3 regions of the Siminovitchia sp. FSL H7-0308 genome follow, and region 3 is predicted to be linked to each of the others. Evidence: riboswitches for the same ligand, from Rfam matches in the RefSeq annotation. Region 3 holds a riboswitch; each other region holds the start of a gene.
What was found. A riboswitch is a leader RNA that binds a small molecule or an ion and turns the genes downstream of it on or off. The one in region 3 is predicted to bind glycine.
Positions count from the first base shown of each region.

Region 1: it holds a riboswitch for glycine, as region 3 does, so the genes downstream of both, gcvT (glycine cleavage system aminomethyltransferase GcvT) here and glyA (serine hydroxymethyltransferase) in region 3, are expected to answer to the same signal.
Region 2: it holds a riboswitch for glycine, as region 3 does, so the genes downstream of both, MHB50_RS20830 (ACT domain-containing protein) here and glyA (serine hydroxymethyltransferase) in region 3, are expected to answer to the same signal.

Region 1 is NZ_CP150282.1:1,548,186-1,552,401, forward strand. Features, by position in the region: gene MHB50_RS07305 (YqhG family protein) at 1-347, opposite strand, end outside; gene MHB50_RS07310 (SNF2-related protein) at 316-2,016, opposite strand; glycine riboswitch at 2,150-2,244, shown strand; gene gcvT (glycine cleavage system aminomethyltransferase GcvT) at 2,411-3,517, shown strand; gene gcvPA (aminomethyl-transferring glycine dehydrogenase subunit GcvPA) at 3,537-4,216, shown strand, end outside.
Region 2 is NZ_CP150282.1:4,441,149-4,445,364, reverse strand. Features, by position in the region: gene MHB50_RS20840 (superoxide dismutase) at 1-317, shown strand, start outside; gene MHB50_RS20835 (PFL family protein) at 381-1,742, opposite strand; gene MHB50_RS20830 (ACT domain-containing protein) at 1,756-2,031, opposite strand; glycine riboswitch at 2,129-2,207, opposite strand; gene MHB50_RS20825 (class I SAM-dependent methyltransferase) at 2,401-3,015, opposite strand; gene MHB50_RS20820 (3D domain-containing protein) at 3,240-3,860, shown strand; gene MHB50_RS20815 (SDR family oxidoreductase) at 4,211-4,216, opposite strand, start outside.
Region 3 is NZ_CP150282.1:797,513-801,728, reverse strand. Features, by position in the region: gene sdaAA (L-serine ammonia-lyase, iron-sulfur-dependent, subunit alpha) at 1-211, opposite strand, end outside; gene MHB50_RS03835 (serine dehydratase beta chain) at 217-711, opposite strand; gene glyA (serine hydroxymethyltransferase) at 727-1,977, opposite strand; glycine riboswitch at 2,150-2,256, opposite strand; gene speD (adenosylmethionine decarboxylase) at 2,602-3,909, opposite strand.

The sequences.
Region 1 (4,216 bases), 750 kb from region 3:
ACGGATTGAAATGGAGGTGGGTTTGGCTGTTCGTACAACCGGATATAGGCTGCCATTTTTTTGGCTGAATGGAATAATTGGTGAAGACGGGGGGCGCCAAAATGTATATATTCGCCCTTTACATTTTCCGGAGCTTTTTCTTCATCTGTAATAAAAGTCAGTTTTCCCGGATTGGGTATTCCGCCCGTCTTTTCTAAATATGTCCAATAAAATGGCCGATTCATCAGTTCCTTATCCATTTCTATCGTTAATTGGACGGTTAAAAATCCGGGGCCGTTTTCCAAAATGGTGCATTGCGTCGCTTCAAAAAAGTTCTCAAGATATTGATGTATTTCTTGTTGAAGCATTTGTTTCACTTTCCTCTCTTATGGAATCAGCAAACTGGATGAAGGCGGAAAGGTTTGCCATCTTCACCTTCAGTTCCCCTTCCGACTTGGATTCCTTGAAAATATCATGCATATGTTCCTCGATACTGCCAAATTCCAGCTTTGCCAGAATATCATCCAATTCTCCGACTACACGCTCAAAGAGTTTAATTTTTTGCGTCAGCAAATTGACAATATGTTCTTCAATTGTATTTTTCACTGCGAAGTTATAAATATACACATCTTCCTTCTGGCCCAGTCGGTGCACCCGGCCAATTCTTTGCTCAAGGCGCATCGGATTCCATGGCAAGTCAAAGTTGATGACGTGGTTGCAAAACTGCAAATTTATCCCTTCGCCACCGGCTTCGGTTGCGATCAGTACTTGCACGTGATTTTTGAACAATTCTTTCATCCAATCTTTTTTCCCGCGCTTAAAACCTCCGCGAAACGGAACAGATTTAATCCCGTGCTGCTGCAAAAACCATTGCAAGTATAGTTGCGTAGCACGGTACTCTGTAAAAATAATCACTTTATCATTGATTTTTTTAATCAATTCGAGCGCTTTCAGTGCTTTTGAGTTTTGTGATACGGCATCTATCTTTGTTTGCAAAAATGTAAGCTTGTTCACATATTCATCTGAGGGGTTTTCATATTTTTGCAACATGTTTTTTAATGTAAAATAAACGGCTTCCCGGCTACTGCACGCTTCCCGCTGTAAAGTAATAATTGAAAAAGCATTTGCTGTATAAGATTCACAGGACTCCCTTAATATATCAATCCCATCATAAAGCTCGCGTTCCTCTTTGCTGAATTCAATCGGAATGGTTTCAACATGGCGCTTTGTCCATTCAATTTTGGTGTCAGCTCTTCTGTTCCGAATCATTACTTTATTAATCAGGCTTTTTAAATGTTCATTTTCTTGCTTTGATAATTTTTTATTTTTATATTTCTCCAAAAAGCTGCTTTGGCTCCCTAGGTGGCCTGGCTTTAACAAGGAGACGAGGTAGAAAATTTCCTCAATTTTATTTTGAATCGGTGTTGCCGTCAGCAACAGACAATACTTTTTGGGGAGAGATTGCACGAACTGGTAATTTTTCGTTTTATGATTTTTCAGCTTGTGGGCCTCATCAACAATGATACAATCAAAATCTTGTTCGGAAATGATGTCGCAGTGAGGGCTCCGTTTTGCTGTATCAATGGATGAAACGATACAGTCATACTGGCCCCATACATAACTTTTTGTTGCCGCAACGGCATGGATATGGAATTTGGAATTCAGCTCGTATGTCCACTGGGAAACGAGAGATGCGGGGACAAGGATCAATGCCCGTTTGACAAGGCCGCGAATCATATATTCTTTTAAGATCAATCCCGCTTCAATTGTTTTTCCCAGCCCCACCTCATCAGCTAAAATGGCTTTGCCGTTCATATTTTCCACAACGACAGTGGCCGTTTCCAGTTGATGGGGCAATAATGTTAGTTGAGGCAAATGGTTCGGTGCGACTAGACCCTCAAACTCAGGAACGAGTAGCTGTTTTTCCGCGGTTAATGCCAGCTTGAACAATTGTTGATTGGCCCAAGGGCCATCCTGTTCGATTCGCTCCAGGAAGCCCGGAAGCCATTGGGCATCAGATTGGATAGGTACCTTCATCGTGAACGCCTCTCCTTTTCTATGTATGATTGAGGAAAATGTTTGAACAATTGGCAAAAGAATGGTACGATGTGTGTAACTAGCAAGCTTCGCATGATAATAGTATAACCAGTCTCAAAAAGAATATAGGCGAATGATGACAAGAGGAGAGACCGATGAATTTTCGGCGCCGAAGGAGCAAGCGCGAACCCGTGCGAATCTCTCAGGCAAAAAGACTCTTGTTTGACGCAACTCTGGAGAGCGTTTTCTTCCTACGAGAAAACCACCAAAGAAGAAAGCCGATCTTAAAGCGGTCAAACTTTCAGGTCCCAAGACAGAGAAACCTTTTCATAGGGGTTTTTCTGTCTTTTTTTATTGCCTGATGTTACATAAAAGATAAAAAGGAGGAAGGACAATGTCAGAATTAAAACGAACCCCTTTGTATCCTTTGTATGAAAAGTACGGGGCAAAGACGATTGATTTTGGCGGCTGGGATCTTCCTGTCCAGTTTTCCAGCATAAAAGAGGAGCATGAAGCCGTCAGGGAAAGAGCAGGCATTTTTGATGTTTCCCACATGGGAGAAGTGTTGGTGACAGGGAAAGAGAGTGAAGCGTTTCTTCAAAAATTGATGACCAATGATGTATCCAAACTGAAGAAGGGCGGCGCTCAATATACGGCAATGTGCTATGAGAATGGCGGAGTCGTAGACGATTTGCTCATCTATCGGCTTGATGAAGAAGAATACTTGTTGATCGTGAATGCCGCCAATACGGAAAAAGATGTTGCCTGGTTAACACAATACGCGGATAAAGATGTCGAAGTGAAGAATGTTTCAGACCAATATGCCTTGATTGCGATTCAAGGACCGAAAGCGCAATTGATTTTGCAAAAAATTGTAAAAAATGTGGATTTGAGAGATGTCAAATTTTTCAAATTTCAACAGAATGTTGATGTAAACGGAGCGAAAGCTCTTGTTTCCCGAACTGGGTATACAGGTGAAGACGGGTTTGAAATTTACTGTAGCCCGAAAGACGCCACTCAAATATGGGAAGATCTGCTAAAAGCAGGCAAGGAAGAGGGGATTCAGCCTTGTGGCCTTGGTGCACGAGATACGTTGCGCTTCGAGGCGACTTTGCCGCTTTATGGACAGGAATTGTCCCCGGACATTTCTCCTTTAGAGGCAGGCATCGGATTTGCCGTAAAACTCAATAAAGAAGAGGACTTTATCGGAAAAGAAGCCCTGACAAAGCAAAAGGAAAACGGCGTTTCTAGAAGACTTGTAGGTATCGAAATGCTGGAGCGGGGCATCCCGAGGCATGGCTATTCCGTATATAAGAATGATGAAGAAATTGGGTTTGTCACGTCGGGAACACAATCTCCTACGCTGAAAAAAAACATCGGCCTTGCTCTCATTCAGTCTGAGTACAGTGAAGTAGGGAATGAGTTGGAAGTGGCTGTGCGCAAAAAACGTTTACAAGCAAAAATCATTAAAACGCCATTTTATACACGTCCAAAAAAATAGGATGGGGGAGAAAAATATGATCAAACATCGTTATTTGCCTATGACGGAAGAAGACAAGAAAGAAATGCTGCAAACGATCGGAGTAGATTCAATAGATGACTTATTTTCGGATATACCGGATAAAGTGCGATTCAAAAGGAAGTACAATATTAAAAAAGCCAAATCCGAATCCGCCTTATTAAAGGAGTTGTCTCGGCTTGCTGCCAAAAATGCCGATTTACAACAACATGTTTCGTTTTTGGGAGCGGGAGTGTACGACCATTATATCCCGACAATCGTTGACCATGTGATATCTCGATCAGAGTTTTACACCGCTTACACGCCTTATCAGCCGGAAATTTCTCAAGGTGAGCTCCAGGCCATTTTTCAATTTCAAACAATGATATGTGAATTAACAGGAATGGATGTTGCAAACTCTTCCATGTATGATGGCGGAACGGCGCTTGCAGAGGCGGCCATGCTCGCTGCCGGACATACAAGAAGAAAAAAAGTTCTCGTATCAAGGACGGTCCATCCCGAATCACGCGATGTATTAAAGACATATGCCAAAGGCCAGGCAGTTGAAGTGATAGAAATTCCCGATAAAGATGGTTTGACTGATTTGGAGGCTTTAAAGGCTGAAATCAACGAGGAGGTTGCTGCGGTAATTGTACAATACCCGAACTTCTTTGGCCAAATTGAGCCGCTTAAGAAAATTGA
Region 2 (4,216 bases), 920 kb from region 3:
TTGCTAAAGCCATCGAACATTACTTTAAAACCTTTGATAACTTCAAAGATAAGCTTTCCCAAGCAGCCATTTCCCGGTTTGGCAGTGGGTACGGCTGGCTTGTACTTGATGGTGAGGAGTTATCCATCATGAGTACTGCTAATCAGGACACGCCGTTAATGACCGGGAAAACACCGCTGCTTGTCATAGATGTTTGGGAACATGCTTATTATTTGAAGTATCAAAACAGACGACCGGAATTCGTCTCTAGTTGGTGGAACACTGTGAATTGGGATCAAGTGAATGAATTGTATTTGGAAGCGTTGAATAAAAGGTAATTGAGGCAAAGAAATATGCCATTAGCTCCCGGACTGGTGACCCGGGAGCTTTTTTTATGTTACTTAATTAATTAATGATTGCAGCGGTGCAGGAATACGCCCGCCCCGGCGGATAAGCTTCTCTGAGCTGTATTGGTTGACACCCAGTACTGGCGCCCGCCCAAGCAGTCCGCCAAATTCCACGATATCTCCTTCCCGCTTTCCCGGGACTGGAATGACGCGAACGGCTGTCGTTTTCTTATTAATCATACCGATCGCGGCTTCGTCCGCAATGATCGCAGCCAGCGTGGCAGGTGAAGCATCGCCGGATAAGGCAATCATATCGAGTCCAACCGAGCAAACACATGTCATGGCTTCCAGTTTGGATAAAGTGAGCGCCTGGTCTTCGATGCCCCGGATCATTCCCTCATCCTCACTCACCGGGATAAAAGCGCCGCTCAAACCGCCGACATAAGAACTCGCCATGGCCCCTCCTTTTTTTACTGCGTCATTCATTAAAGCGAGAGCCGCAATTGTCCCATGTGTTCCGACCCGCTCAAGGCCGATTTCTTCCAAAATATCGGCAACACTGTCATTCATGGCGTTCGTGGGAGCAAGTGACAAATCCATGATTCCGAACGGAACTTGGAGACGTTCTGCAACAACCCTGCCAAGCAGTTCGCCGGCTCGCGTGATTTTAAAAACCGTTTTCTTAATAATATCTGCCACTTCTCCAAGATCAGCCTCCGGATGGCGCCTTAAAGCATTTAACACGACGCCCGGGCCGCTGACTCCCACATTCAGCACAACTTCTCCTTCGCCCGCACCGTGAAAAGCACCCGCCATAAACGGATTATCCTCAACAGGATTACAAAAAACGACAAGCTTGGCACAGGCAATCCCGTTTCGATCCTTCGTCCTTTCCGCCGCTTCTTTTATAATCAAACCCATCTCGCGAACAGCATCCATATTAATGCCCGTTCTTGTTGTGGCAACAGAAATGGAAGAACAAACCCGCTCCGTTACGCTTAATGCCTCCGGGAGAGCGTCAAGCAGTGTTTGATCTCCTTTGGCAATGCCTTTATGAACGAGAGCAGAATAACCTCCGATAAAATCGACGCCAATTGTGGCGGCCGCTTTGTCCAATGTTTTGGCCAACTCCACCGCCTGCTCCTTCGTCGCATTGCCCAGCAACTCGGCAATTGGCGTGACGGATATTCTCTTATTGACGATTGGAATACCGAATTCTTTTTCTGCCGCCTCCGCCGTGCTTTTTAAATTCCCGGCGTATTGTATGATTTTCTCATAAACCCGTTTGTTCATTTTTTCAAAATCAGAATCAGCACAATCCGACAGGCTGATTCCCATGGTGACGGTGCGAATGTCCAAGTTTTCCATTTGGACCATCCGAATCGTTTCCATCATTTCGTTCAGCGCTATATTCATATACATTCTCCTTCTATATACGGTGCATCGACTGGAAAATCTCTTCCCGTTGAATATTAATTTGCTGTCCAATTTTCACGCCAAGTTCATCAAACTGTTTTTGCAAGCCTTCCAAATTTTCAATGCCCGTTACATCAACAACCATCATCATTGTAAAAAAATCTTGCAAAATGGTTTGCCGGATATCCAAAACGTTAATGTGGTGATCCGACAACACTTTCGTTACACTTGCAATAATCCCTACTTGATCTTTCCCAACCACGCTGACAACTGCGCGTCTTTTCTCCATGTTGTAATAGCCCCCTTCTTGAAATTGTAAACATAAAAAAAGATTGGATCTCTCCAATCTCCGAAAGTCAGTAGAATAACGTACATAAAAGTTCGTATGTTACTCTTCTGTCCTTTTGCCTGAGATTGTGAATCCTTCGGCGCCGCGTAAATCACGGTCTCTCCAGAAGCTGCTCCGGTTATAGTTTGATCCATAACCCTCATTGCTCATATTTTTGTCGATAAGTTATTTTAACAATCCGGCTCGTATTGAGTCAATAGCAGTTTTTAGAAACTTAGCACTCCCGTCTGATAATCGTGAAATAATAGCGCAAAGGACATTTCTTCTCATTCGCCTTTGCCATACCCTTCCGACTCGGATGATAACGCACTAGACCCGGGTTCCCGGCTTGGCCCAAATAAGATGCACCATGTTAAACCAGTGGCTTTCCACCTTGTCAATCTCGATTCCCGAAGCTTTTACAAGCTCCAGCATGTCACGATTATGATGACATCCGACCACACGGCAAAAAAGTGGATTGAAAGTCCTTTGGAATGTCGAAATCGCGACATGAGAGCTAATGCCATGCTCCAATAATAAAATGTTCCCGTCAGGCTTACACCAACGCTGGATTTTTTGAAACATGCCGAGAGGATTTTCGTAACAACAAAATGAAAGCGTCGAAACAATGGTGTCGAACGATTCCTCATCAAAGCTCATTTTCTCGATGTCGCCACAAATAAAGACAGCATCCATGTGATGAGCGGCGGCCGCCACCCTGGCTTTGCGAAGCATCTCTTCACTAAAATCCGTCGCCGTCACCTTGACCCCTGAAGGATAGTAAGGAAAATTGGCTCCCGCCCCAACCGCCAGTTCAAGAACTTCTCCTTCGGCTTGACGAATCAACTCTTGGCGCCACCTTTTTAACGAAGCAGAATCCTTTCCCTTGGCATATCTTTTCGCTTGCCTGTCAAACAATCGAACCAGCTTCTCTTTTTTCACCATTCTTCCTCCTCGCTCCCGGCTTTATTAAAATATAACACGGTTCTGTAATATAGTGTCTTTTTTGTTTAGAACCTTGAAAATAGCGATTCCCTGGCTTGGTTACCAAGACATGTTCATGTTTTTTGGAAATATTTTGTAACCGAAAGTATATACAGATGAAATACGGCTGTCATATTCCCCTGTTATACTAAGACCTACGATTTAAAATAAAGGAGTTTTGCATGTTGAGAAAAATAGTCATATCTATGGTTACAGCATCTATTCTAGTAGTAGGTTTTTCTGGAGCAGCTTCAGCGGCAACGGACACATATACAGTTAAAAAGGGAGATACACTTTGGGGTATCGGATTACAGCATAAGGTTTCCGTCAGCCAATTAAAAAGTTTGAACGGACTAACAAGTGACCTTATCATCCCGAATCAAGTATTAACGATTACGAATTCAAACACGGCGGCGCCAGTCAATACAACAGAAAAGCCACAAGCACCTGTTCAGACTGCCAGTCCCGAAGCAACCGCGAATGAAACTACGAATGATACGACAAATGAAACTGCCAATAAAACAATCACAGTTACAGCGACAGCCTACACGGCCAGTTGCAAAGGATGTAGCGGCATTACCGCTACCGGCATTGATTTAATAAAAAACCCTAACGCCAAAGTCATCTCCGTTGATCCGAATGTCATACCTCTTGGGTCCAAAGTTCATGTAGAAGGATACGGAACTGCCGTTGCGGGAGATACTGGCGGCGCGATAAAAGGAAATAAAATTGACTTGCACGTGCCTACTAATCAGGAAGCATTAAACTGGGGAGTCAGAACAGTTAAAGTAACAGTTTACGAGTAAACAAAGAATTAGGGGCTGTCTAAAAAGCTTCTAAAGTAAATCAGTCGCAGAAAAACGCTTCGTATTTCTGCGACTGATTTTGCATTTTGACATATGTTTAAAACCCCAACATTTATATAGAGCCTTTATCAAAAAAATCGGAGCCCTAGACGGTCTCCGATTGAAATCATTCCATAATTTCCATTCCATTGTTTTTACAACATATACCACAAGTATTTCCACAGCTCATGACAGATTCCCGCAAATATCAAGGATCAAATTCCCCATTTTCTTGTAAGCACCCTGTTTTATAAAGCCATATCAGTAAATGCATGAGGGGGACAAGACATAGCCATTACATTTGGGTGATCTTAACT
Region 3 (4,216 bases):
CGCCCGAAATACCGCTTGGAGCCGTTGACTTGTCTTCAATGCCTGTTTCAATCGCGTCTTTCATCCTCAAAAGCCGCTCTTTCATTTTCTCGAAAATGTCTTTCTGGCTTCGGCCGGTCTTGCTTGCTTCCCATTCCAGCATAAGCTCGCCAATTCCCCAATTTTTTTCATGACACTGTTGGAGCAGCTCTTCCATCGAAGAGAATTCCATTCTTTTCACCTGCTTTCTGATAGATATGTTTCTTTGATCCACTCCATATCAATCTCGGTATTCAACAACAGATCCAGCCGATGCTCATTCATGTAAAAAATTTTTGAAAGCCCCCCTCCCAGGGATGCACCTCCAATTTCCAGCCCCTTGCCTTTCCTTCTGACTTCAACCATTAGCGTATTAGGGTGGTCAAAGTAAGAACATTGGTTCTCCATTTGAAACGTAACGTTCATTTTTTCATCTTGCGCAAGATCGAAGGCATAGCGAATACCCGGGTCATCCGTATCCATGCCAAGCAGGCCGCCTAAAATGGCCTTATCTGTCCCATGCCCCCGATATGTTTCCGCGAACGAATCATAGAAAGTGATATGGGCATAGTCGGGAACACCCCCGAGAAGATCATAAGCAAACTTTCCGATGGACACGACACCAGCCGTATGAGAGCTGGAAGGCCCCACCATAATTGGACCGATAATATCAAAACAACTGTTATAAATCACTTTCGCCACCCCACTTTATCTAACCAATAGCTCTTGATAAAGGGGATATTCGCGACAAAGTTGCTGTATCGTTTCTTGCACGCGCTTCGTAACAGCCGGATCTCCCTTGCTCTTTAAAATATCCGCTATAGCGCGACCAATGAGCTCCATATCTTTTTCTTTCATTCCGCGGGTTGTGACAGCAGCGGTTCCAATCCGAATCCCGCTCGTCACGAATGGACTTTCCGGATCATATGGAATTGTATTTTTATTGACGGTGATGCCTGCTGCTTCCAGCAAATGCTCCGCTTCTTTTCCAGTCAGTCCCCAAGCACGCACATCCAACAAGACAAGATGGTTATCCGTTCCGCCTGAAACGAGCCGGGCCCCCGTCTCTAATAAGGTTTCAGCAAGTTTTGAGGCATTTGACACAATTTGTTGAGTGTACGCTTTAAAGTCCGGTTGAAGCGCTTCCTTGAATGACACCGCCTTAGCAGCAATCACATGCATGAGCGGTCCGCCTTGAATGCCTGGAAACACTGCTTTGTTTATTTTTTTCATCACATCTTCATCATTCGTCACAACAATTCCCCCGCGCGGGCCTCTCAATGTTTTATGTGTTGTACTCGTAACGACATCCGCATACGGGACGGGAGAAGGATGAAGGCCACTGGCTACAAGGCCGGCAATATGGGCCATGTCCACCATTAAAATGGCTCCCGTTTTGTCCGCAATCTCTTTAAACTTGAAAAAATCTATGATTCTCGGATATGCACTTGCACCGGCAATGATCATTTTAGGACGCTCTTTTAAAGCGATGGCTTCCACCTCGTCATAATCAATCAAGTGGGAATCCTCTCTTACACCATAAGCGACGACATCGAACCATTTTCCTGACAGATTGACGGGGCTTCCATGAGTCAAATGCCCACCGTGTGATAAATTCATCCCCATGATCTTATCGCCCGGCTCCAACATCGAGAAGAAAACAGCCGTATTCGCTTGAGCACCGGAGTGGGGCTGAACATTGGCAAAATGGGCATCAAATAAAGCCGTTAACCTGGCAATCGCCAATTTTTCAACAACGTCTACGTGTTCACATCCTCCGTAATACCTTTTGTCCGGATACCCTTCCGCATACTTGTTCGTTAAAACAGAACCCATTGCCTCCATCACATCTTCACTGACAAAATTTTCAGAAGCAATCAATTCCAATGATCCATCTTGGCGCTTTCTTTCTGCCTGAATAGCCCGATAAATTTCCACATCCCCGTTTAACAAGCTCATTTTGGTTCCTCCTTTTCCCTATCTTCCCCTCCTTGTATTTTTTCGCACACAAAAAGGACAGGGGAAAGATAGCATTTTAATCTACCCTTCCTCTGTCCTGTTACCTGAGAGTTTAAAACTTCATAACGAAGTATTCCCCTTTGGTGGCCTTTACAGGCGCTCTCCAGAGACGCGTCCAAGCACGGTACTTTTACCTGAGAGATTATATCCCAAGGAATTTTTTGGGACTTGCTCCTTCGGTGCCAAACCCAACGGTTTAGTCTCTCCCGTGATTTTCATTCGCAATTATTTGATTATTTCATAATATATCTGAACTTCAAGGGATTGTCAATAAAAAAATCTTTTTCTGTACCTTACTCTTCATGAAAGCATGGCATTTATCCCTAGCCGCTGTAGAAAAAGAACTGAAAAAGGATTCGCTGAAAGTGCTATTCTCAAGATTTTTCACAACATCTAAAAGGGAAGCCTTGGCAAATTGCGTTTTTCCAATCGCTAGGATCTCTCTGCCGCGCCGCCTGGGTACTCCCGGGAATCCTCGGCCCTCTGCTTTCGATGGTTTTTGACGATTACAGGAATCATTACTCGATATGAAAAATCCCCTTGTCTTGAGAAATTGTAAGATACTCAAAATTGGTTTATTTCTTTTTGGTATATTACATGAAGTTTGAGGTCTTTTATACAGTTACTGATTAAGCCCGTTTTCGGAGGCTGAAGACTTGGGGGCAAATGAAATAATTTTTCTAGATTTGAGTCGATTGCTCGATGGGGAACTGAAATGTCAGGGATTATTTTCATGATATTTTCACGGCTGGCCAAATGGAATCCCCAGACACCAAACGACGGCACCACTGTATAATAGGCTTTCGTTTTGAAACCAGCAGTATTCAATGTTTTTGCTATGCTCCAATACACTCTCGGAGTATCCCTCGGGGAATTGGATTGGCATGAAACGACTCCTCCCGCATTCAAATGCCTGCCGGCCCCTATAAATAATTCTTTGGTATATAATAAGCTGGTTGTAGGATCGACGGGATCAGGAAAATCAACGATGATGACATCATAACCCTCCATTGTTTTCTTTAAGTATTCCATCGCGTCCATTATATGCACCTTTACCCTGCCATCCCTTAACGAGCCGGCATTTATAGCAGCAAGTGCGGGCTCCTCTTTTGCCAAACGAATCATGACGGGGTCAATATCCACAAGATCTACATGTGCTACATCAGTATATTTTAATATTTCACGAAGCGCGAGTCCGTCCCCTCCGCCTAAAATCAGTATTTTTTTTCTTGATTTTGCCAGTTCCATTGCTGGAAATACCAGTGCTTCATGGTAATACCTTTCATCAAGGGATGAAAACTGCAACTCATCATTTAGATACAATCGAAGGTCTTTTCCCTCGACAAGCAAAATATCCTGAAAACCACTGAATCCTCTATACAAGATATTGTGCTTTCCATTTATAAGTTCTTTCAGAACCTTCATGTCCGACTCATTTCCCCGCTCTTTATTTGTTACATGAAGTGGTTTTCCCGGCTCACGAATACTTTCATTTTCAGAAAAAATTCGGCTTTTATGCCCTCTTGGGATTTCATGCATAAAGACGCGCCTTGCGCCTATTTTGCGTAGAAATCTTTGTAACACATTCCAGACATCCTGATGGGAACATGTATATAAGTCCAAAGCTGTATACCTGTATTCAGGCCAAGTGTGAATAGAGAAATGGGACGAAGAGATAACGATCGTACCCGTTACTCCTTGGGGTGAAAACGTATGGAAATAAGCCATCAGAATTTCCAATTGCAGTTCTCTCAAGGACTCTAAAATCAAACTTTTTACCTCATCAGCGCTATCAATGACACTAGCATTACAATCATAGGCATCCACGATAAAATGTTGTCCTATTACGCCCGTTGCTTCCATGTCGTCCATTCCTTCCAGTCCTGATATTTTTTCGCTTCGCCCGAATCACCCATATTCCCGCAAACACATCCATAACTAACGTATGAACTTATCAATGTGCAAATGCTAAAAAATGAAAACTCTGCCTTGCTCCATTGAGCGAACGGCACGTTTTCGTCTATGAGTAGGATTCATGGATAATTCCCAATCCGTAAAACATTAATCCACTATGCTTCCGCGGTCATGAAGGAATAATGTGAGGAAGTTGGAAAAAATCATTGCGAAGCCATATAGAGTGCGACACGATACAATGAGATAAAACTCCATATATAGCGTT